Regions from separate parts of the Labrys sp. (in: a-proteobacteria) genome, predicted to be linked through region 3. Evidence: riboswitches for the same ligand, from Rfam matches in the RefSeq annotation. Region 3 holds a riboswitch; each other region holds the start of a gene.
The links. A riboswitch is a leader RNA that binds a small molecule or an ion and turns the genes downstream of it on or off. The one in region 3 is predicted to bind cobalamin.
Positions count from the first base shown of each region.

Region 1 (7,240 bases), on a different contig from region 3:
CCTGATGGCCCTGACCAAGACCCTCTTGTCACACGACATGTCGCGCAGCTGGGACGCCGGCTTCGGCAGCCTGTTTCCGCGCGCCGTCAGCGGCCTTGCCAAGGCCAATGGCGTCGATGGTGACGACGGACTGGGCATGACCCTGTTCGGCACCAGCAAGCGCGATACCGATGCCATCGCCGACCTGATCAGCCTGGTGCACACCATAGACTGGCCGGTGGCCGACAAGGCGATGTGGCTGGAAGTGCGCGGCCATTTCAAGACGGTGATCCGGCTCAATCGTGAGACCTGGGGACTGATCGCCAAGGAAACCGACGACGACCACGAATGGCTTCCCGGCCCACGGCAGAAGAGCGGCGTGCTCCCCTCCCTCGAAGTGACGCAGGAGCGCATCGACTCGTGGCTCGCGCTGCTCGGGCAGGTCGACGAGGTGCTGGACGGCAAGCTTTTGATGCCGCATTGGCGCTTTGCCAAGGGCATCAATCTCGCCAGGGTGTTCGAGCAGCCCGGCAACTTCGACCTGGTGCTGTGGATCACCGGCCCGGGGGCCCTGCCCTACCTCGACAATGGCAAGGTGATGGACGCCGAGGCCTGGGGACAGGCCACGCGCATCTTCGGCGGCGACGTCGCGAGCTACGCCTTCTATTTCAATTGAGCGAGCGCCCGGCTGCGGCATCCGGCGCGAGCAGGTGCCGCTTCAGGCGAACGATCGCCTCGCGCTGCAAATCGCTGGCCTCACCATAGGCATTGGCGACCTCGGTCAGCATGTCGATGAGCTGCTGGCGCTCGGGCAAAGACAGGCGGGCGCGGAAAAGCGGCACCAATTCCTCGGCAACCGGCGTGAACACCCGGCCGCGATCCGTCAATTGCAAGGCCTGCTCATAGATACGCTCGCGGTCGCCGATCCCGAGCGGGTCGCTCATCAGGGCGAGGATGGTGTCCCGTTCGGCCCGGGTCAGCAACCCATTGGTGCGGACGAGCTGGATCATCAGGACGACGGCAGCGAGCCTGGGATCATCGATGGCCTTGAGCGAGACACGCTCCAGCGCCTGAGGCCGGACCGTGTCGGCACCCCGGTCGAGCGGGAGGGGAACCACCTTCGGGACGGCCTCGAGCCGGCGTGCTGCCGCCGGCTTGCGGGCCTTGCCGCGCAACAGCCAGAACAGGCCGACGACGGCGGCCACGAACGCTCCGATCAGGATCGCCCTCGGCCCCTCCAGCAGGACCAGGCTGGTGATCAGCAGAGCAATGATCCAGATCGCATTCTTACGCAGGAAATCCATCGCCCGTATCATCCGATCGGGACGGCGCATATCTGCGCCGGCCACCCCAAAGCATTTTGTGCTTTGCTCTATGAAGCTGCATCTCCCATAGCGGCCCGCATGGCGGCGAGCAAGGGATGGCCGGGCTGCCGGCCGTCCCAGCCGTCGAAGCTCAGCACAGCCTCCGGCGGCAGGCGCTGGCGCCAGCCCTTCACCTCCAGTTCGGGCCGGGCATAGGCTTCGTGCACATAGCCCAGGCACAGATAGGCGACCGGCACCACCCGCGCGGGAATGCCCAGCGCCTCACGCAGGCGCGCCGGATCGACGATACTGACCCAGCCGACCCCGACCCCCTCGGCCCGTGCAGCCAGCCAGATATTCTGCACCGCGCAGACGGTGGAATAGCGGTCCATCGCCATGTCATGGGTGCGGCCAAGCACCACCGGGCCGGCGCGGTCGGGATCGCAGGTGATGCACAGATTGACCGGGGCATCGATGATGCCTTCCAGCTTCAGCGCGCGATATTGCGCCTGCTTTTCAGGCGGGAACATTGCCACGGCCTCGGCATTGGCTTCCTCGAACAGAGCCTGCACCTTGCGCCGGGTTTCGGGGCAGCGCAGCACGAGAAAACTCCAGGGCTGCATGAAGCCGACCGAGGGCGCGTGATGCCCGGCCGTGAGGATGCGGGCGAGGACATCATCCGGCACAGGCTGCGGGCTGAACTGGCTGCGAACGTCCCGCCGGGTGAAGATAGCGCGATAGACGGCTTCACGTTCGGCCGGCGAAAACGGCCCCGAGGGCGCGAGCGCCTCGTTGGATGGGTCCATCGTCATTCCCCTTGCGATGGCAATCGCCGCGCCGTCCGCGCACGCCGATCTATCGCCTCCGGCCGGTCTTCTGACTCGGGATCCACCCATCCGGACGCCTTCCCCGCAGAACGAGTGGCCTGAAACCTGCCCGGATAGTCCCCCTTACAGCGTTGGGCACGTCGCGGCTTCAAACCGCGTTCCCGATTCTCCCGCAAGCGGGCACCGAAGGTCTTGCGGGTGTAGCATGGCAGGTGCCGGCTGCCCAGCCGTTTGGGGCGCCGATGCCGAGCTGCCAGCGGCGAAGTGGACAGGGTGCAGGCTTGTGGCCTAGAATCGTCGGCTAGGCTTTCGGGCAATGACGCATCCTGGCAATCGCGAAATGAACAAAATCGATCTCAAACGGCGCGCCGGCGATCAGCCCGATCCCCTGGAACAGGCCAATCCCGTGCGGCTCGGCACCCGCCTTCGCCTGGCCCGGCAGACAAGGGGGCTGACGCTAAAGGCCCTGGCCACGGCCGCGGACTGCTCGGAAAGCCTGTTGTCCAAGATCGAGAACGGCAAGGCTTCCCCTTCCCTGCCCATGCTGCATCGCCTCGTCGAGGTGCTCGGCACCAATATCGGCTGGATGTTCGAGGAATCGGATAGCGAAGAGGGCATCGTCTTTCGCGCCGGCACGCGCCCGCTGATCTCGCTGGACCCGCTCCGGCGCGGCGAAGGCATTTCGCTGGAACGGGTGATCCCCTATTCGCCCGGCCACCTTCTCCAGTGCAACATCCACCATATCGAGGCCGGCGGCGAGAGCGCCGGGCCGATCCAGCACCAGGGCGAGGAAGTCGGCTATGTGCTGGCCGGAACCGTGGAGCTGATGGTCGGCGAGCGCACCTTCAAGCTCTCCGCCGGCGATACCTTCGTGTTCAAGTCGGAACTGCCGCACTGGTATCGCAACACCGGAACCGAGCGCGCCAGCATCTTCTGGGTCAACACGCCCGCCACCTTCTGAGGCTTTACGCCGTCGGCGTTTCAAGAATCCCCGAAACCGCCATTCAAGTAACTTGACATGAATTCAAGTCTCTTGAATGATGCGGATGTCAGAACTGAGAATGAGCCCGGCACGGGCCATCCATGAAGGGAATTGAAATGCGGCTTTCAAAATATCTCGCCGGCTGCGCGGCGGCGGCAGCCCTGGCGCTGTCCCTCGGATCGGTGTCCGCTTCGGCCGACACTTTCGCCCTGGTCACCATCAACCAGCAGGCCCTGTTCTTCAACCAGATCAACGAAGGCGCTGAAGCCGCCGCCAAGGCGGCCGGCGCCAAGCTCGTCATCTTCAACGCCAACAATGTTCCAAGCGCCCAGAACGACGCGATCGAGAACTACATCACCCAGAAGGTCGACGGCATCATCCTGATCGCCATCGACGTCAATGGCGTGAAGCCCGCCATCACCGCCGCCAAGAAGGCCGGCATCCCCGTCATCGCCATCGATGCCCAGATTCCCGACGGCGACAATGTCTCCTTCGTCGGCGTCGACAATCTCAAGGCGGGCGAGGACATCGGCAAGTTCTATGCCGACTACGTCAAGGCCAAGCTGAATGGCACCGCCAAGATCGGCGTGGTCGGCGCCCTCAATTCCTATATCCAGAACCAGCGGCTGGACGGCTTCAAGAAGGCGGTGACGGCGAGCGGCCTCAAGGTCACCTTCCTCGACACCGTCGACGGCCAGAACGTGCAGGACGTGGCGCTGAGTGCCGCCGAGAACCTGATGACGGCCAACCCCGACATGACCACGCTCTACGCCACCGGCGAGCCCGCCCTGCTCGGCACCGTCTCCGCCGTGACCAGCCAGGGGCGCACCGACGGCGTCAAGGTCTTCGGCTGGGACCTGACCAAGCAGGCCATCGAAGGCATCGACCAGGGCTGGGTGACCGGCGTGATCCAGCAGGACCCGGCCGGTGAAGGCAAGGCTGCGGTGGAAGCCCTGACCAAGCTCAAGAAGGGCGAGAAGATCGAGCCGATCATCAACGTTCCCGTGACGATCGTCACCAAGGAGAACGTCGACAAGTTCCGGGGCATGTTCAAGTAACGGGCCGACGGCGATTTCCTGATTAAGGTCGCGCTGCCCCTCACCTTACCTCTCCCCGTAAGAACGGGGCGAGGGGACTTCGATCGCGCATTTCATACCGAAAAGATCTCATCTCGCCCAACCGTTGGGCGAGATGACAGGGCTCAAGAATCGATCACAACGCTTGCGCGCCCTCGCCCCGTTCTTACGGGGAGAGGTAAGGTGAGGGGCAGCACGAGCTTTCGAGATTTGTGAAGTCTCATTTCCGAAGCCTCGGGACGGACTTTTCATTGCCAGGCGGAACCATGATGGACAGTGGCGAACCCTACCGCGTCAAGATGACCGGTATCTCCAAGCGATACAACACGATCCAGACCCTGGACGACGTATCGCTGATGCTCAGGCCCGGCGAGGTGCTGGGACTGGTCGGCGACAACGGTGCCGGCAAATCGACCCTGAGCAAGGTGCTCTCGGGCGCCGTGATCCCCGATTCCGGCACGATCGAGATCGACGGCAAGGTGCAGTCCTTCGCCTCCCCCGCCGATGCCCGCGCCGCGCGGGTGGAGATGGTCTATCAGGACCTGTCGCTGTGCGACAGCGTCGACGTTGCCGGCAATCTCTTCCTCGGCCGCGAGCCCCGGCACCGCATCCTCGGCGTGCCCTTCCTCGACCAGCGCCGCATGCATGGGGAGGCCCGTGACATGCTCGACAAGCTCGGCATCGTCATCGCCGATACCAGGCTGAAGGTCGAGAACCTCTCCGGCGGCCAGCGCCAGTCGATCGCCATCGGCCGCGCGGCTTCCTTCAACCCCTCCGTGCTGATCATGGACGAGCCTACGGCCGCCTTGGCCGTCGCCGAAGTCGAGGCGGTGCTCGACCTGATCCGCACCGTCAGCGCCCGCGGCGTCAGCGTGATCCTGATCACCCACCGCCTGCAGGACCTCTTCCTCGTCTGCGACCGCATCCAGGTGATGTATGAGGGCCGCAACGTCGCCGAGCGCCGGATCGAGGACACCAATATCGAGGAGGTGGTCAACCTCATCGTCGGCCGCAAATTCAACGCCCGCTCCGCCGGAGCCCCCAAGGACAACGCCTCCAAGGACAACGGAGCTCGCGCATGACGGCCTCATCCACCACGCCCGCCCATCGCCCGCGCGTCCACAAGGCCCGCTGGCGCGACAAGGCGATGGCGAACGGCAGCATCATCTCGATCGCGCTGTTCTTCATTTTCGTCTGCCTGGTCTTCTCGATCTGGACCGAGGCCTTCCTCACCGCCCCCAACCTCCTCAACATCGTGCGCCAGTCGGCACCGCTGCTGATCGTGGCGGCCGCGATGACCTTCGTGATCACCACGGGCGGCATCGACCTTTCGGTCGGCTCGGTTCTGGCGCTCGCCGCGACCCTGTCGGCGGCCTCCCTGCAGGCCGGCATTCCCTGGCCCCTCGTCATCGTGCTGATGCTGGCGATGGGCGGCGTGATCGGCGCCATACAGGGCTTCTTCATCGCCTATGAGCGCATCCCCGCCTTCATCGTCACGCTGGCCGGCCTGTCGGTGATCCGCGGCCTCGCACTCCTGATCACCGCAGGCTATTCGATCCCGGTCGAGGCGCAGAGTCCCTTCACCGCGATCGGCCGGGCCTGGTTCCTCGGCATGCCCGTGCCGGCCCTGATCGCCCTAGTGGTGCTGGTCATCGCCTTCCTCGTCTTCAACCGGACGCCCTTCGGCCGCTATGTCACCGGCGTCGGCGCCAATGCCGAGGCCGTCAGGCGCGCCGGCATCAACACCCGCTTCGTGGTGCTGTGTGTCTACATCCTCTCCAGCATGGCGGCATCCGCCGCCGGCGTCATCCTGGCGGCGCGCCTCGGCTCCGGCTCCTCCAATGCCGGCCAGGGTTTCGAGCTCGACGTCATCGCCGCCGTGGTGCTGGGCGGCACCAGCCTGTTCGGCGGGCGCGGCACCGTTGTCGGCACGGTGCTGGGGGCGCTGACGGTGGCGGTGATCGCCAACGGCCTGGTGCTGGCGCATATGTCGCCCTTCCTGACACCCATCGTCACCGGTTCGATCATCCTGATCGCCATCTGGCTCAATTTCCGCCTGTTCAAGGGCGCCATGAGAAGCCATTGAGCATGGAGCCACTGAGCATGGATCACCTGTTCCAGCCCCGTCCCGCCGAACGCAAGCCGATCGGCATCCGATCCGGCACCGCCATGACCGTGCTCGGCCCCGTGCCGGTGGACGATCTCGGCATCACCCTGATGCACGAGCACATCCTGCTCGACGGCGCCCGCACCTGGAAATGCCCGTGCCACCCGGACGAGCAGGCGATCGCCGAGCAGGCGGTGAATATCGAGATCATCGGCGAATTGCGGATGAACCCTTATATGAACCGCGACAATGTCTCGCTCGACGACAGCGACCTCGCTCTGTCCGAGCTCAAGCGCTTCCAGGCGCTCGGCGGCCATACGGTGATCGAGGCCACCAATATCGGCATCGGCCGGGCGCCCGAGAAGCTGGCACGCATCTCCCGCGCCTCCGGCATGAAGATCATCATGGGCACCGGCTTCTATCTGGAGCCGACCCATCCAGACTGGCTGAAGGCAATGAGTGTCGAGGAGGTGACGCAGTTCATCGTCAACGATGTCGGCGGCGGACAAGAACAGCCTGAGATCATGGCGGGGATCATCGGCGAAGTCGGCGTCAGCAAGGACTTCACCGCCGAGGAGGAAAAGTCGCTGCGCGCCTCGGCGCGCGCGGCCGGGATTACCGGCCTGCCGCTCTCCATCCATCTGCCCGGCTGGGAGCGCCTCGGCCACCGCGTGCTCGACATCGTCGAGGCCGAGGGCGCCGATCTCAGGCACACCGTGCTCTGCCACATGAATCCGAGCCATGCGGACCTCGACTATCAGCGAGCCCTGGCCGAGCGCGGCGCCTTCCTCGAATACGACATGATCGGCATGGACTATTACTTTGCCGACCAGGACGCCCAGTCCCCCTCCGACGAGCAGAACGCCACGGCGATCCGCGCGCTGGTCGACATGGGCTTCACCGACCGCCTGCTGCTATCGCAGGACGTCTTCCTGAAGATCATGCTCACCCGCTATGGCGGCTTC
Region 1 covers NZ_JASGFM010000001.1:278,994-286,233, reverse strand. Annotated here, with positions in the region: gene QM672_RS01395 (hypothetical protein) at 1-655, shown strand, start outside; gene QM672_RS01390 (TerB family tellurite resistance protein) at 648-1,283, opposite strand; gene bluB (5,6-dimethylbenzimidazole synthase) at 1,352-2,089, opposite strand; cobalamin riboswitch at 2,132-2,313, opposite strand; gene QM672_RS01380 (cupin domain-containing protein) at 2,451-3,071, shown strand; gene QM672_RS01375 (substrate-binding domain-containing protein) at 3,209-4,150, shown strand; gene QM672_RS01370 (ATP-binding cassette domain-containing protein) at 4,435-5,250, shown strand; gene QM672_RS01365 (ABC transporter permease) at 5,247-6,254, shown strand; gene QM672_RS01360 (phosphotriesterase) at 6,272-7,240, shown strand, end outside.
Region 1: linked by a shared signal. The riboswitch ahead of bluB (5,6-dimethylbenzimidazole synthase) and the one ahead of metE (5-methyltetrahydropteroyltriglutamate--homocysteine S-methyltransferase) in region 3 are both predicted to bind cobalamin.

Region 2 (7,240 bases), on a different contig from region 3:
TGGCGAGCGGCAGGCGCAGTTTGTCGGCCTCGCTGCGGGCATGGGCGGCCGCGACCTTGGCATATTCGGCCTGGACGGTCTCGACATAGCCTGGCTTGATCGTCGGCGAGAGCAGGCTGGAGACCACACCGACGGCTCGGCTCGCATCCGTCACATAGACGGCCTGGCCACGGTCATAGCGCGGATGCACCTTCACGGCGGTGTGGACGCGGCTGGTGGTGGCTCCCCCGATCAGCAAGGGAATGTCGAAGCCCTCGCGCTCCATCTCCGCGGCGACATGCACCATTTCATCGAGCGAGGGCGTGATCAGGCCGGAGAGGCCGATGATGTCGACCTTCTCCTGGCGCGCGACTTCGAGGATCTTGGCAGAAGGGACCATCACGCCGAGATCGATGATCTCGTAATTGTTGCAGGCGAGCACGACGCCGACGATGTTCTTGCCGATGTCGTGCACGTCGCCCTTCACGGTGGCCATCAGCACCTTGCCGGCGCTCTGGCGGACCTGCCCGCCATTGGCCGCCTTCTCCGCTTCCATATAGGGCAGCAGCACTGCCACGGCCTGCTTCATCACGCGGGCCGACTTGACCACCTGGGGCAGGAACATCTTGCCCGAGCCGAACAGGTCGCCCACCACGTTCATGCCGGCCATCAGCGGGCCTTCGATGACGTGCAGCGGGCGCTCTGCCGCCAGCCGGGCTTCCTCGGTGTCCTCGTTGATATAGTCGGTGATGCCGTTGACGAGGGCATGTTCGAGGCGCTTTTCCACCGACCAGCTCCGCCAGGCGAGATCCTGGACCTTGGCCTCCTTCGGGCCTGCGCCACGGAAGCGTTCGGCTAGCGCCAGCAGGCGCTCCGTCGCGTCGTCCAGGCGATTGAGCACCACGTCCTCGCAGGCCTCGCGCAACTCCGCATCGATGGATTCATAGACGGCAAGCTGGCCGGCATTGACGATGCCCATATCCATGCCGGCCTGGATGGCATGGTAGAGGAACACGGCGTGCATGGCTTCGCGCACGGGTTCGTTGCCGCGGAAGGAGAAGGAGAGATTGGAGACGCCGCCCGAAATATGGGCGTGGGGCAGGGTTTCCCTGATCTGCCGCGTCGCCTCGATGAAGGCGACACCATAGCCGTTATGCTCCTCGATGCCGGTGGCGACGGCGAAGATGTTGGGATCGAAGACGATGTCCTCGGGCGGGAAACCGGCTTCCTGCGTCAGCAGCTTGTAGGCCCTGGTGCAGATCTGGACCTTGCGTTCCAGCGTATCGGCCTGTCCCTGTTCGTCGAAGGCCATCACCACCACGGCCGCGCCATAGGCACGCACCAGGCGGGCGTGATGAAGGAAGGCTTCCTCGCCTTCCTTCATGGAGATCGAATTGACCAGTGGCTTGCCCTGGACGCATTTCAGGCCGGCCTCGATGATCGAGAATTTCGAGGAATCGATCATCACCGGCACGCGGGCGATGTCCGGTTCGGCCGCGATCAGGTTGAGGAATTCGACCATGGCCTTTTCGGAATCGATCAGGCCTTCGTCCATGTTGATGTCGATGACCTGGGCGCCATTGGCCACCTGGTCGCGGGCGATATCGAGGGCGGTGGCGTAGTCGCCGGCGGTGATGAGCTTGCGGAACTTGGCGGAGCCGGTGACGTTGGTGCGCTCGCCGACATTCACGAAGGGGATGGTGGTGTCGAGCGTGAAGGGTTCCAGGCCCGACAGCTTCATCCTGGGCTCAGCTTCGGGAATGGCGCGCGGCTTGTGGCGACCCACGGCCTCGGCAATGGCGCGGATATGCTCCGGCGTCGAGCCGCAGCAGCCGCCGACGATGTTGACCAGGCCGTCGCGGGCAAACCCCTCGATCTGCGCCGCCATCGCTTCCGGGCTCTCGTCATACTGGCCGAACTCGTTGGGCAGGCCGGCATTGGGATAGGCGCAGACGAAAGTTTCGGCGACGGTGGAGATCTCGTCGAGATGCGCCCGCATCGCATTGGCACCGAGCGCGCAGTTGAGGCCGATCGTGAAGGGGCGGGCATGCCGCACCGAATGCCAGAACGCCGTCGGCGTCTGCCCGCTGAGGGTACGGCCCGAGAGATCCGTGATGGTACCCGAGATCATCACGGGCAGGCGCACATCCTTTTCGCCGAACACTTCCTCGCAGGCGAAGATCGCCGCCTTGGCGTTGAGCGTGTCGAAAATGGTTTCGATCAGGATGATGTCGGCACCGCCGTCGATGAGGCCGCGGATCTGCTCGGCATAGGCGATGCGGAGATCGTCGAAGCTGATGGCGCGATAGCCGGGATTGTTGACGTCGGGCGAGATCGAGGCGGTGCGGTTGGTCGGGCCGAGCGCTCCGGCGACGAAGCGCCGGCGCCCGTCCTGCTGCTGCGCCTTGATCGCGGCACGGCGGGCAAGGCGCGCACCGTCGCGGTTGAGGTCGTAGACCGCCTCCTGCATGCCGTAATCGGCCTGGGCGATCGAGGTGGAGGAGAAGGTGTTCGTCTCCAATATGTCGGCCCCGGCCATGGCATAGGCGTAGTGGATCGCTTCGATCGCCGCAGGCTGGGTGAGGGTGAGGAGGTCGTTGTTGCCCTTGAGGTGGCAGTCACAGCCGACGAAGCGCTCGCCCCGGAAATGGTCCTCCTCGAAGCCGAGCCCCTGGATCTGCGTGCCCATGGCGCCATCGAGGATCAGGATGCGCTCCCGCGCGGCGGCGGTAAGGGCGGCAAGGATCTCCGCGCCCCGATCGGTCTGGGCAGGCGCGGCGAACAGGGCTTCGACCGGAGCGCTCATAACGAGCTCCTATAACGGAATTACGATATCAAGATATCCTTATATGATAGCGCCGAGAAAGGCGAGGTCAAGGTGAACTGTCCTGGAAGCGTCGGTTTTCTGTCTGGGATTGCGGGATGGATAGGAAGGTCAGACAGGAGTCCACGGCTCTGGTGCAGACAATGCTGGTGTCGTACCCGGTTAGAAAGACGGGCCTGTCATCCCCGGCGAGCGAAGCGAGGGAAGGGGATCCAGGGGCTGTGAGCGACATGCCTCGGCCCTGGATTCCCTTCCCACCGCCTGCGGCGGCGCCGGGAATGACAGCACCTCTTCTATCTAGCATAAAGCAAGCGCTATAATGTCCGGCATCATGCGGGAAACGCCTCGGCTGGGACCGTGGACGTCTCGTCCGCTTCTTCAGGCATCCACCCGCAAACGCCGCCGACCCCGTCGCCGGCCGGCATGATCGCGCACCTCGTCGAGCAGGCTGCTCAGATGCGGCAGCAGCGGATTGTCCGATGTCGAGGCCTCGTGCAGCAGGACTTTCAAATCGGCGGCTTCCCTGGCCAGGTCCGCGCCGTCTTCACGGCTGAGGATCCAGGCCAGCAGGAGGGTACGGGCCCGCTCCTCGGGCATGACGGGGCCATCAGCCCGTGTGGCCCGCAGGATGGAGTGCACGATGGCGGCGTCGACATCGACGGTGTTCTGCGCGGCGATCGTCATCTCAGGCCTCGATCTCGACGCGGCCGAGCGGCCTGGTGCAGCAAGCCAGCACCAGGCCGGCGGCGATTTCCTCCTCGCGAATGCCGCCCTGATGGGTCATCGCGGTCTCTCCCGACAGGCATTGCACCTTGCAGGTGCCGCAGAGCCCCATGGTGCAGCCGGTCGGAATGTTGAGGCCGGCGCCACGGGCGAGTTGGAGAATGGTGTCGCGGCTGGAGGCCGGCACCTCGATGCCGGATTTGGTGAAGGCCACGCTGGCTTCGCCGGCAAGGGCCTCGTCCGCACCGACTTCCTCCATTGGCGTTTCGGCTGGCTGAAAGCTCTCTTCATGATAGCGGCGCATGTCGTAGCCATTGGCTTCGAGCATGTCCTTGACCGCTGCCATGAAGGGTGCGGGGCCGCAGCAGAATACTTCGCGCTCGCGGAAATCCGGTGCGATCAGGCGTAGGGCCGGGGCGTTGAGCCGACCCTGGAAGCCGGTCCAGGCTTCATGGGCCTCGGTCTCTTCCACGATCCAGGCGAGGCGGAGGCGCTGCATGCGTCCGGCCATGCGTTCCAGTTCCTGGCGGAAGATGATCTCGCCCGGCCGGCGTGCGCAGTTGACGAAAGCGATATCGGTGGCGCCGCCGTGGTCTTCGGCAAAACGGGTCATCGACATCATCGGCGTGATGCCCGAGCCGGCCGAGATGAAGAGGTATTTTTCGGCCGGATGACGAGAGAAGCTGAACTGTCCGAGCGGGCCGTAGGCCTTCAAGCGCGTGCCGGGTTTGAGGTTATCAAGCATCCAGCGCGTGCCGATGCTGGAGGCCTGCGCCTTGGCGGTGACGCTGATCGAAAGCGGGCGGGAAGGGCTCGACGACAGCGTATAGGTGCGCAGCACCGGCCCGGCCTCGGCGGGGATCTCCAGCGTGATGAACTGGCCGGGCTCGTAGCGGAACCAGCCCTGTTCGGCGGCGCGGAAGGTGAAGGTCGCGACATCGCGGCCCTCATGGATGATCGAAACGCATTCGAGTGCCTGGCTCTGATCGTTCCAGGGCGGCGTTTCGTCGATATGCCTGAATTTCGCCAGGGCTGCGGAGGGCGTCGGCATGGTGTCTACCCCTGTATATATCGGTTTTGCTAACACCCTCCCCTGGAGCGGGAGGGGCGACGCGAAGCGTCGGGGTGGGGTGTTTTCGTCGGCTGCTGTGTTTCTCACCCCACCCCGGACTTCGTCCGACCCTCCCCCTCCAGGGGAGGGTGAAAGGGCCTCAGGCCACGCTGCGCAGGCGGACGCCGTCATTACCCAGCGCCGCTTCCATGGCGTTGCGATACCATTCGACGAACTGCATCACGCCGCCCTCGTGTTCGGGGGCGTAGGGGCCGGGTGTGTAGACGGGCGAGGAGACGCCGAGCTGGTTCTCCTCGACGATCTGGCGATCCTGGTCGTTGGTCATCTGCCAGACATGGGTGAGTTCATCGAGGTCGTAGTCGACCCCCTCGACCGCATCCTTGTGCACCAGCCATTTGGTGGTGACTTGGGTTTCCTTCGGCCCGATCGGGAGCACGCGGAAGCTGACGGCATGGTCGCCCAGCACGTGGTTCCAGGTGGTGGGATAGTGAAAGAGCAGGAGGGCGCCGATATTGCCTTCCTCGATCGTCGGGCTGAGGGGGCGCTGCACGGCCGGCTTGCCGGACATCGTATAGCTGGCGGCATTGCGCAGCAGCGGCATGCGCGCCATGCGGAACTGGCCGTCATCGGAAATGCTGAAGGTGCTGGGCAGGCCGGCTTCCTCGCAACGCCGCCAATGCTGGCCGATGAGCGGATCCTTGTCGGCGCCCTGCACGCCTGTCACCGTCGGGGCCTCGGGGAAGGTGCGGCAGAGCTCGGGATGATTGCCCGCGCAGTGGTAGCACTCGCGGTTGTTCTCCCAGACCAGCTTCCAATTGCCCTTCTCGACGATGGTGCTCTCGAAGGCCACCTTGGTGTTCTTCAGGCCATGCGGTGCCAGATAGGGCATGGCGCCGGCGCGGAAGGTCTCGAAATCGGGTGCCTCCTTGGCAAGGCAGATCCAGACATAGCCGGCCACGCTCTCGCAATGCACGGGCTTCAGCCCATATTGCGCGGCATCGAAGCCGGGTCCCATGTCGCGGGCGAACAACAGGCGGCCGTCGAGTTCGTAGGTCCACTGATGATAGGGGCAGACCAGCTTGGCGACGCTGCCGCTTGTCGCGGCGCAGAGCCGTGATCCCCGGTGCCGGCAGGAATTGTGAAAGGCGCGAATGGCACCGTCGCCGGAGCGCAGCACGATCACCGGATAATCGCCGACCTGGAGGGTGAAATAGCTGCCCGGCTTGCCGAGCTCGCAGTCATGGCCCGCGAACAGCCATTCGCGATACCAGATGTTCTCCATATCCAGCCGGAAGAATTCCGGGTCGGTGTAGAATTTGCCCTCGAGCGTCGTGCCCGGCTGATGGGTCCGGAGACGGCTCAGCATGTCCTGATGCGCAGTCATGTCAAAATCCCGCGTGACAACCAATGCGTTGACTTGACGGCGGGAGGGGAAAGCGGCCCGGCGGTCTGCGCCGGTGAAAAGGCACAGCCGAACCTCCTTCCGGAACGCCCACCGCGTCCGTCGGTTTTCATCGGGGCTGGTTTCCGGGCTCAGGAGCGGCCTTCCGGCCCGATCGCGACGCCTTCCCAGGTCTTCCCGACCCAGTGGCACCTGCCGCGATCTTCTCCTCTACCGTTGCGGGGGCAGCGCCGGATTTGGACCGGCTTCCCAATTCTCCGGGCCGCCTTGGGAGCGGACCGGCACCTCGAATGAGGATTAGAATACATCGAGTCGGCGCGCCGACTAGAGACGATGCGACGGATGATGGTGTGTTCAGGACATTGTTGTCGAGGGCTTGGAGAGGCAGGTCGGGAAGGGGACACCGAATGTCCATCATCCCCCGCGCGGCGGGGAACGACAAAGCAACCAATCACGCTCTTTTCGAGGTATTTGCGCGGTGCTTAAGCGCGAATGAAATTATTCTCGGTAGCGCTGCCCCTCACCTTACCTCTCCCCGTAAGAACGGGGCGAGGAGACTCCGGCGTCGAGTTTAATGCCGAAAACCCGTCATCTCGCCCACCGGCAGAGCGAGATGAGAGTTTTGAAGACTATTCGCTACGCGTGCGCCCCCTCGCCCCGTTCTTACGGGGAGAGGTAAGGTGAGGGGCAGCGCGCGCCCGACGACAAGGGAATGCAATTCCTGCCCAATGGCCTGCTCCTTGAATGCCCGCCATCAATCCCAGCTCAGCGCACCGCCGTTCTGATATTCGATGACGCGCGTCTCGAAGAAGTTCTTCTCCTTCTTCAGGTCCATCGCCTCGCTCATCCAGGGGAAGGGGTTCTCGACATCAGGAAATACCGGCATGAGGCCGAGCTGGGCGCAGCGCCTGTTGGCGATGAAACGCATATATTGTTCGCACGACACCGCGTTGAGGCCGAGAAAGCCGCGCGGCATGGTATCCCGGCCATAGGCGGCTTCCAGCTCGGCGGCCTCGCGGATCATCCGCTGCAGATCGGCCTGGAAGGTCAGCGTCCACAGATGCGGGTTCTCATGTCTGATCTGGTTGATCACGTCGATGCCGAAATTGAGATGGATGCTCTCGTCGCGCAGGATGTATTGATACTGCTCGGCGATCCCCACCATCTTGTTGCGCCGGCCGAGCGAGAGGATCTGGGCAAAGCCGGTATAGAACCACATGCCCTCGAAGATCACATAGAA
Region 2 covers NZ_JASGFM010000043.1:50,869-58,108, forward strand. Annotated here, with positions in the region: gene metH (methionine synthase) at 1-2,785, opposite strand, end outside; gene QM672_RS27400 (hypothetical protein) at 3,182-3,487, opposite strand; gene QM672_RS27405 (2Fe-2S iron-sulfur cluster-binding protein) at 3,489-4,577, opposite strand; gene QM672_RS27410 (aromatic ring-hydroxylating oxygenase subunit alpha) at 4,738-5,982, opposite strand; cobalamin riboswitch at 6,099-6,304, opposite strand; partial or broken gene QM672_RS27415 (ribonucleotide-diphosphate reductase subunit beta) at 6,755-7,240, opposite strand, start outside.
Region 2: linked by a shared signal. The riboswitch ahead of QM672_RS27410 (aromatic ring-hydroxylating oxygenase subunit alpha) and the one ahead of metE (5-methyltetrahydropteroyltriglutamate--homocysteine S-methyltransferase) in region 3 are both predicted to bind cobalamin.

Region 3 (7,240 bases):
CTGGATGATGCGGATACCGGCCCGTTCCAGATCGCCGACCTCGTCGCGCAAGGCGAGGGCGATCTGCCGGCAGACCTGCTCGCGCTCGAGGTCGTCCCGCACGAAGGACCATTGCAGCATGGTGACCGGTCCGGTCAGCATGCCCTTGACCGGGCGCTTGGTCAGGGATTGTGCGAAGCGTGCCCATTCCACCGTCATGGCCTGAGGACGTGAGACATCGCCATAGATGATCGGCGGGCGCACGCAGCGCGAGCCATAGCTCTGGACCCAGCCATGCTTGGTGAAGGCGTAGCCGGCCAGTTGCTCGCCGAAATACTGCACCATGTCGTTGCGTTCGAATTCGCCATGCACCAGCACGTCGAGGCCGATCTTCTCCTGCCAGGCGATTGCCTGCCTGGTCTCCTCGCGCAGGAAGTCGTAATAATCGGCATCGCCGATCAGGCCCTTGGCATGGTCGGCGCGCGCTTTGCGCACGGCGCCGGTCTGCGGGAAGGAGCCGATGGTCGTGGTGGGGAAGGGCGGCAGACCGAGCCACTCCTGGGCCCGGCGACGCAGCGGATAGGGATGTTGCCGCTCGCCCATGGCCGGTGTGAGCTCGGCCATTCGGGCGGCGACGCCAGTATCGTGTATACGGGCGGATACGCGGCGGGCCGCAGCTGTTGCGTCCGATTGGGCGAGCTCATCAGCGACGGCCCGCCGCCCGTCGACCAGGGCTGTCGACAAGGTTTTCAGCTCGCCGATCTTCTGGACGGCGAAGGCCAGCCAGCTGCGGAGTTCGGGATCGAACGCGCTCTCGGCCTCGATATCGTAGGGAACGTGGAGCAGGGAACAGCTCGGGGCGAGGACGACGCGGTGGGTGCCGAGGGCCGCGACCTCCGGCTCGATGCGATCCAGCAGGGCGGTCAGGTCGCTCCGCCAGACATTGCGCCCGTCGATCACGCCCAGCGACAGCACCTTGTCCGCCGGTGCCCGTTCGACCGCCTGTCGCAACTGCGCGGGCGCCCTGACGAGATCGAGATGCAGGCCTGCGCTGGGCAGGCCGAGTGCCAGTTCGAGATTGTCGCCGAGGCCGCCGAAATAGGTCGCGATCATGATCTTCAGATCGGAGACGGCGCCGGTGAGAACGTCATAGGCGTGGCGCAGCGCCTTTCGCGTCCTTTCGTCGAGATCGAGTACCAGGCAGGGCTCGTCGAACTGCACCCAGTCCGCGCCCTCAGCGGCAAGCCTGCGCAGGATCTCGGCATAGACGGGCAGGAGCCCTGGCAAAAGGGCGAGAGGATCGAGATCCGTATCCTTGCTCTTGCCGAGCAGCAGATAGGTCACCGGCCCGATCAGCACGGGATGGGTATGGAAGCCGAGCGCTGCGGCCTCCCTGAATTCGTCGATGGGCTTGGCCGAGGCCAGTTCGAAGGCCTGGCCGCGACGGAATTCGGGGACCATGTAGTGATAGTTGGTGTCGAACCATTTGGTCATCTCGAGGGCGGGGACACCGCCGCCATGGCCGCCGTGGCTGCAGCCCGCATGGTCGCGATCGTCATGGCCGCGATCGTTACGGCCCTGGCTGCCGCGCGCCATGGCGAAATAGGTCGAAAGCGGAACGGGGCCGCCTTCCCAGCCATAGTGGCGGGGAATGACGCCGGCCGTCGCACTCATGTCGAGAACCTGGTCGTAGAGCGAAAAGTCGTTGGAGGGGATATGGGTGACGCCGAGGAGGCTCTGCCGGGCCCAGTTGCTGGCGCGCAGCTGGGCTGCCGTCGAGAGCAGGGCGGTTTCGTCCTGCTTTCCGGCCCAGAAGGCCTCCAGGGCCGTCTTGAGTTCGCGGCGTGGGCCGATGCGTGGCGTGCCGAGCGTCGAAATGGGAATGGACATGCGTGTCTCCGGCCGGTGACCTCTGGCGGTCCCGGTTCGCGATGAGTGAATGGGTCGAGGCGGAGGAGCGGCGTGCGGTCAGGGCACGCCGCAACACATTCGTCGTCGGACAGCCGGATCGACGGCATCGTAACGCATGATGGCAGTTTGAAGCTTGAACATCGGCAGACCCCATGAGAACTGGGGGCAAAGGCCGTACGGGAGCGCCTGACGCGGCCAGGGACACCGGCTCTGTCATGCAACCACCGGGACACCCCGCCCGAGGACGTTTACGTTCGTCGGGGCAGGTCTCCTGGCTCACGGCTCACCGAACCTGCCAGCCTTCCCACCCGCGTGAAGCAGGCAGTGGCATGATGAGGCAAGCTCTCGCCGTCTACAGTTGCGGGGGCAGCGCCGGCATCGCACCGGCTTCCCTCTTAGCTTCCATTGCGAGAATGGAAGAACCTCGACCACGACAGCAAACGACAAGGTGTCTCGGAAGTCAAGGGAGATATAAAGACATGTTTATGTGGGGATGTCATCCGTTCATGGAGTGTCCCTGGATCGCGACCTGGCGGCGGCCCTCGCCGGCTTCAATCGCAACCACAAGCCGGGTGTCCATGGTAGTGCCCGCCTGAGTGCTTCGTTGGGCCAAGCACGAATGGCCAGGGTGCCATCAGCATGGAACGATTCCAATTGATCGTAGGCAGCGGCGCGAAAAGCGACTACATCAGGGCCAAACCGGCGGCGCCCCGGCACCGCCTTGGCCCGTTCTGATCCGGAGATCCTCTCCATGCCTGCCGATTCCGCTTCCAATTCACGCTATCCCCATGTGCCGCTGTTTCCCCTGGGAGCGGACGAGACACCCTATCGCAAGCTGACCAGCGAGGGCGTGCGGGTCGAGAAGCTCGGCGGCAGCGAGATCCTGCAGGTCGATGGCGAGGCGCTCAGGCTCTTGGCCGAGCAGGCCTTCATGGACATCAATCACCTGCTGCGCCCCGGTCATCTCCAGCAATTGCGCAACATCCTCGAAGACCCCGAGGCGACCGACAATGACCGCTTCGTCGCCTATGACCTCCTCAAGAATGCCAATATCGCCGCCGGCGGCGTGCTGCCCATGTGCCAGGATACCGGCACGGCGATCGTGATGGCCAAGAAGGGCCGCAAGGTCTGGACTGACGGTGAGGACGAGGGCGCCATCGCCCAAGGCATCCGCGACGCCTATGAGAAGAAGAACCTGCGCTATTCGCAGCTGGCGCCGCTGTCGATGTTCGAGGAGAAGAACACCAAGACCAATCTGCCGGCGCAGATCGACATTTCCGCGGAAGGGGAGGAGGCCTACAAGTTCCTCTTCGTCGCCAAGGGCGGCGGCTCGGCCAACAAGACCTTCCTCTACCAGGCCACGCCCTCGATCCTGTCCAAGGACCGCCTGATCGCCTTCCTGAAGGAAAAGATCCTCACGCTCGGCACCGCGGCCTGCCCGCCCTATCATCTGGCCGTGGTGATCGGCGGCACCTCCGCCGAACTCACGCTGAAGGCGGTGAAGCTGGCCTCGGCGCGCTATCTCGACAGCCTGCCCACCGAGGGCTCCGAACTCGGCCATGCCTTCCGCGACCTCGAGCTCGAGAAGGAAGTGCATAAGCTCACCCAGTCGCTCGGCGTCGGCGCCCAGTTCGGCGGCAAGTATTTCTGCCACGACGTCCGCGTCATCCGCCTGCCTCGCCACGGCGCCAGCTTGCCGATCGGCCTTGGGGTTTCCTGCTCGGCCGACCGCCAGGCCATGGGTAAGATCACCCGGGACGGCGTCTTCCTGGAGGAACTCGAGCACAATCCGGCGCGCTTCCTGCCCGAGATCGACGAGAGCAAGCTCGGCGGAGCGGTGGTGAAGATCGATCTCAACCAGCCGATGTCCAATATCCTGGAGACCCTGTCGCGCCATCCGGTGAAGACGCGTGTGTCGCTGACGGGGCCCATCATCGTGGCCCGTGACCTCGCCCATTCCAAGCTGCGCGAACGGCTGGAAGCGGGGGGAGGGCTGCCCGACTACCTCAAGAACCACCCGGTCTATTACGCCGGCCCGGCCAAGACGCCGGCCGGCTATGCCTCCGGCTCCTTCGGCCCCACCACGGCGGGCCGGATGGATAGCTATGTCGACCAGTTCCAGGCGGCTGGCGGCTCGATGGTGATGCTGGCCAAGGGCAACCGCTCCGCCCAGGTCCGCGAGGCCTGCGCCAAGCATGGCGGCTTCTATCTCGGCTCGATCGGCGGCCCGGCCGCGCGCCTCGCCCAGGACTGCATCAAGAAGGTCGAGGTGCTCGAATATCCCGAACTCGGCATGGAGGCGGTCTGGCGCATCGAGGTCGAGGACTTCCCGGCCTTCATCGTCATCGACGACAAGGGCAACGACTTCTTCAAGGAACTCAACCTCGGTTGAGTTCGCTCATCCCCACTTTTTCGGCGAGGCCTCTTCCTGAAAAGGGAGGGGCCTTTTTCATGCACGTCTTGCGTGCTGTTGCGAATTCGCAACTGTCATGGACAAAGCCCTTTTGTGTCAGAACGGTGACTCACCTTAACATTGTGTAATGTCTCGCCTGGGAGGAAAGCTTCGATATCGCGGTGCACAACGACCGCGCCTCTTCGGTATGCCCAATATTGCTTTGCCGGCTTGCCGAAGAGAGAGGCCCTTTTGAAAGGGTCGACTTATGAGATCGGGGTATTTCCATGTCTATTCGTGCAATTTTACTCGGTGCCGGCGCCGGATTTCTTAGCATTGTTGCGGCTTCTGCCGCGGACTTGCCGATGAGCAAGGGCGAGGCTGTCGAATATGTGAAGGTATGTACGGCGTTTGGTCCGGGCTTCTTCTATATTCCGGGTACCGATACCTGCCTGAAGATCAGCGGCCAGATCCGCGCCGACTATTGGTTCGCGCAAGCGCCCAGCAATGCCACGGGCAAGCGCAACATCAGCCAGACGCAGTTCCGGACCAATGCCCGCATCCGCTTCGATGCGCGCACCCAGACCGATTGGGGCATGCTGCGCTCCTTCTTCGAACTCCAGGCCGAGTCGAACGCGGGTGCGGCTACGCATGACACCTTCCAGGTACGCCAGGCCTATCTGCAGTTCGGCGGCTTGACGGCCGGTTATGCCTGGTCGCCCTATGCCTTCTACGACCCCAATTATCAGGCCGAGTTCTTCGCGCCCTATTTCGGCGAGCAGGGCCGACGCAACCTGATCAGCTATACGGCGCAGTTCGACAAGGCCTACGCCACCCTGTCGATCGAAGACGGCCGCGATCATCGTGCCAATGCCTCGGTCTACGGCAACAATGTCGTGGTCAACGGCGTCACGGTTGCGGGTGGCGTGGGCGGTGCCCAGATGCCCGATATCGTCGGCGTCATCGGCTATGACGACAACAAGAACGGGTGGGGCCGTTTCCAGGTGATGGGCGCCCTTCATCAGAATCGCAGCGCAACGGCCGGCTACAGTACGAAATATGGCTATTCGATCGGTGTTGGCGGCAACGTCAACCTACCGGTTCTCGAGGGCGCCTACATCGCAGCCGAAGCGAGTTACGCGGACGGAGCGGTGAAATATCTCGGCGTCGGTGGTTCCCAGCCGAACGGCTCGTCCACCCTGGGCTTTGGAGGCACGGACGCCTACATAACCAACGGCGCGATCCATGATCTCGATAGCGCCAAGGGCTTTGCCGTGCAGGGCGAGGCCGGTCTCAACGTGACCAAGAACCTGCAGGCCATCCTGTTCGGCGGCTATCTGCACTTCGACGCACCGCGCATCGCGTCCAATATCACCGACAATTTCAACTACTATGTCGTTGGCGGTCAGGTGAACTACACCGTGGTCAAGGGCTTCATCGCCGGCGCCGAAGTCTGGTACCAGAACAAGGACCCGGAAGGGCTGAACAGCAAGACGGTTGACGCCGTCGGTGCCGGCGTGCGCTTACGCCGTACCTTCTGACCTGGTTTATACAGGTGGAAACATGACGCCGCGCTCACGAAGGAGCGCGGCGTTTCGCATCTGGTGTCCGGTCAGTTCTGGTTGGCCGGGACGAGATCGGTGCCGTTCAGGCGGCCGATATAGTCGGTGAGCATCGGCACGTAGCGCTCGGTGCCGCCGGCGGCCATCGCCACCCCGAACGAGTTCTTCACCGCATTGCCGATCGGATTGACCAAGCCGGCGGCGTCCGCCATCGCCTCCAGATAGGTCAGGTCCTTGAAGGCATTGGCGATGGTGAATTTATGCGCATTCTCGTCGCCCTCCAGCACCCAGCGCGAGAAGGTCTGGTAGAAGCCGCAATCCATGCGCCCGCCGCGAATGACGCTGTCGAAGCGCTTGGGCGTGATACCGACCTTCTGCGACAAGGCGAGGGCCTCCGCATAGAGGGCGGCATAGCCCAGCGACACGAAGTTGTTGAGCAGCTTCATGCGATGGCCGTCGCCCGTGCCGCCGATATGCACGATGCGTCCGGCCCAGGTCGATATCACCGGCTTGAGGCGCTCGAACAGGGCGTCGCTGGCGCCGACCATGGTGTCGAGCGTGCCTTCCCAGGCCTCCTTCGGCGTGCGGCCGAGCGGGGCATCGGCATAGTCGATGCCGGCTTCGGCGAGTTCGGCAGCGAGCGCCAGGGTCGAGTTCGGATCGGAAGTCGAGCAGTCGACGACGACGGAGCCCGGCTTCAGGCCGGCCTTGAGCCCGTCGGGACCCCGTATCAGTGCTTCGACCTGCCGCGAGCCGGTGACGCACAGAAAGACGATGCTGGAAGCGGCGCCGATCTCGCGCGGGTTCTTGGCTTCCTTTGCGCCGCGCGCCACGAGATCCTCCACCGGCGCTCTGTTGCGATGCCCCATCACCGTCAACGCATAGCCCTTCTCCACGATGTTCTTGGCCATGCCATGGCCCATATAGCCGACTCCGATGAAGCCGACGCTTTCCTGCGCATTCGTCATTGCAATCGTCCCGTTTCCTGTCCCGCATTTGCCGATCGGGTTGCCGGCGCATCCTGGCGGCGAGGAGTTTGGACGGGGAGGGCCTTGGGGCGCAAGCCTGATCGGTGCAATGGTATGATGATTTATCGCAAGCCGCCCGGTGATCAGCCTTTGTTAAATAAGAAATTTGAGAACAAAAATAGAACTTGCGTTAACGAGAACAAAATGGGTACATAGCGCCACGGGGCTTCGAATTGCGACAAGATTGCAGCCCGGTGTTGGAAATTGATTGGTCCGGATGACGAATCCGTTCGTGCTTGATAGGGAAACGGGCATATGAGTCAGACGCAGCTGCGCTTGGTCGAAGGAAGCTCCATGGACAAGACGAAGGCGCTCGACGCCGCCCTATCACAGATCGAACGCTCCTTCGGCAAGGGCTCGATCATGCG
Region 3 covers NZ_JASGFM010000061.1:2,408-9,647, forward strand. Annotated here, with positions in the region: gene metE (5-methyltetrahydropteroyltriglutamate--homocysteine S-methyltransferase) at 1-1,869, opposite strand, end outside; cobalamin riboswitch at 2,134-2,332, opposite strand; gene QM672_RS30695 (fumarate hydratase) at 2,642-4,282, shown strand; gene QM672_RS30700 (porin) at 4,648-5,823, shown strand; gene QM672_RS30705 (NAD(P)-dependent oxidoreductase) at 5,895-6,812, opposite strand; gene recA (recombinase RecA) at 7,128-7,240, shown strand, end outside.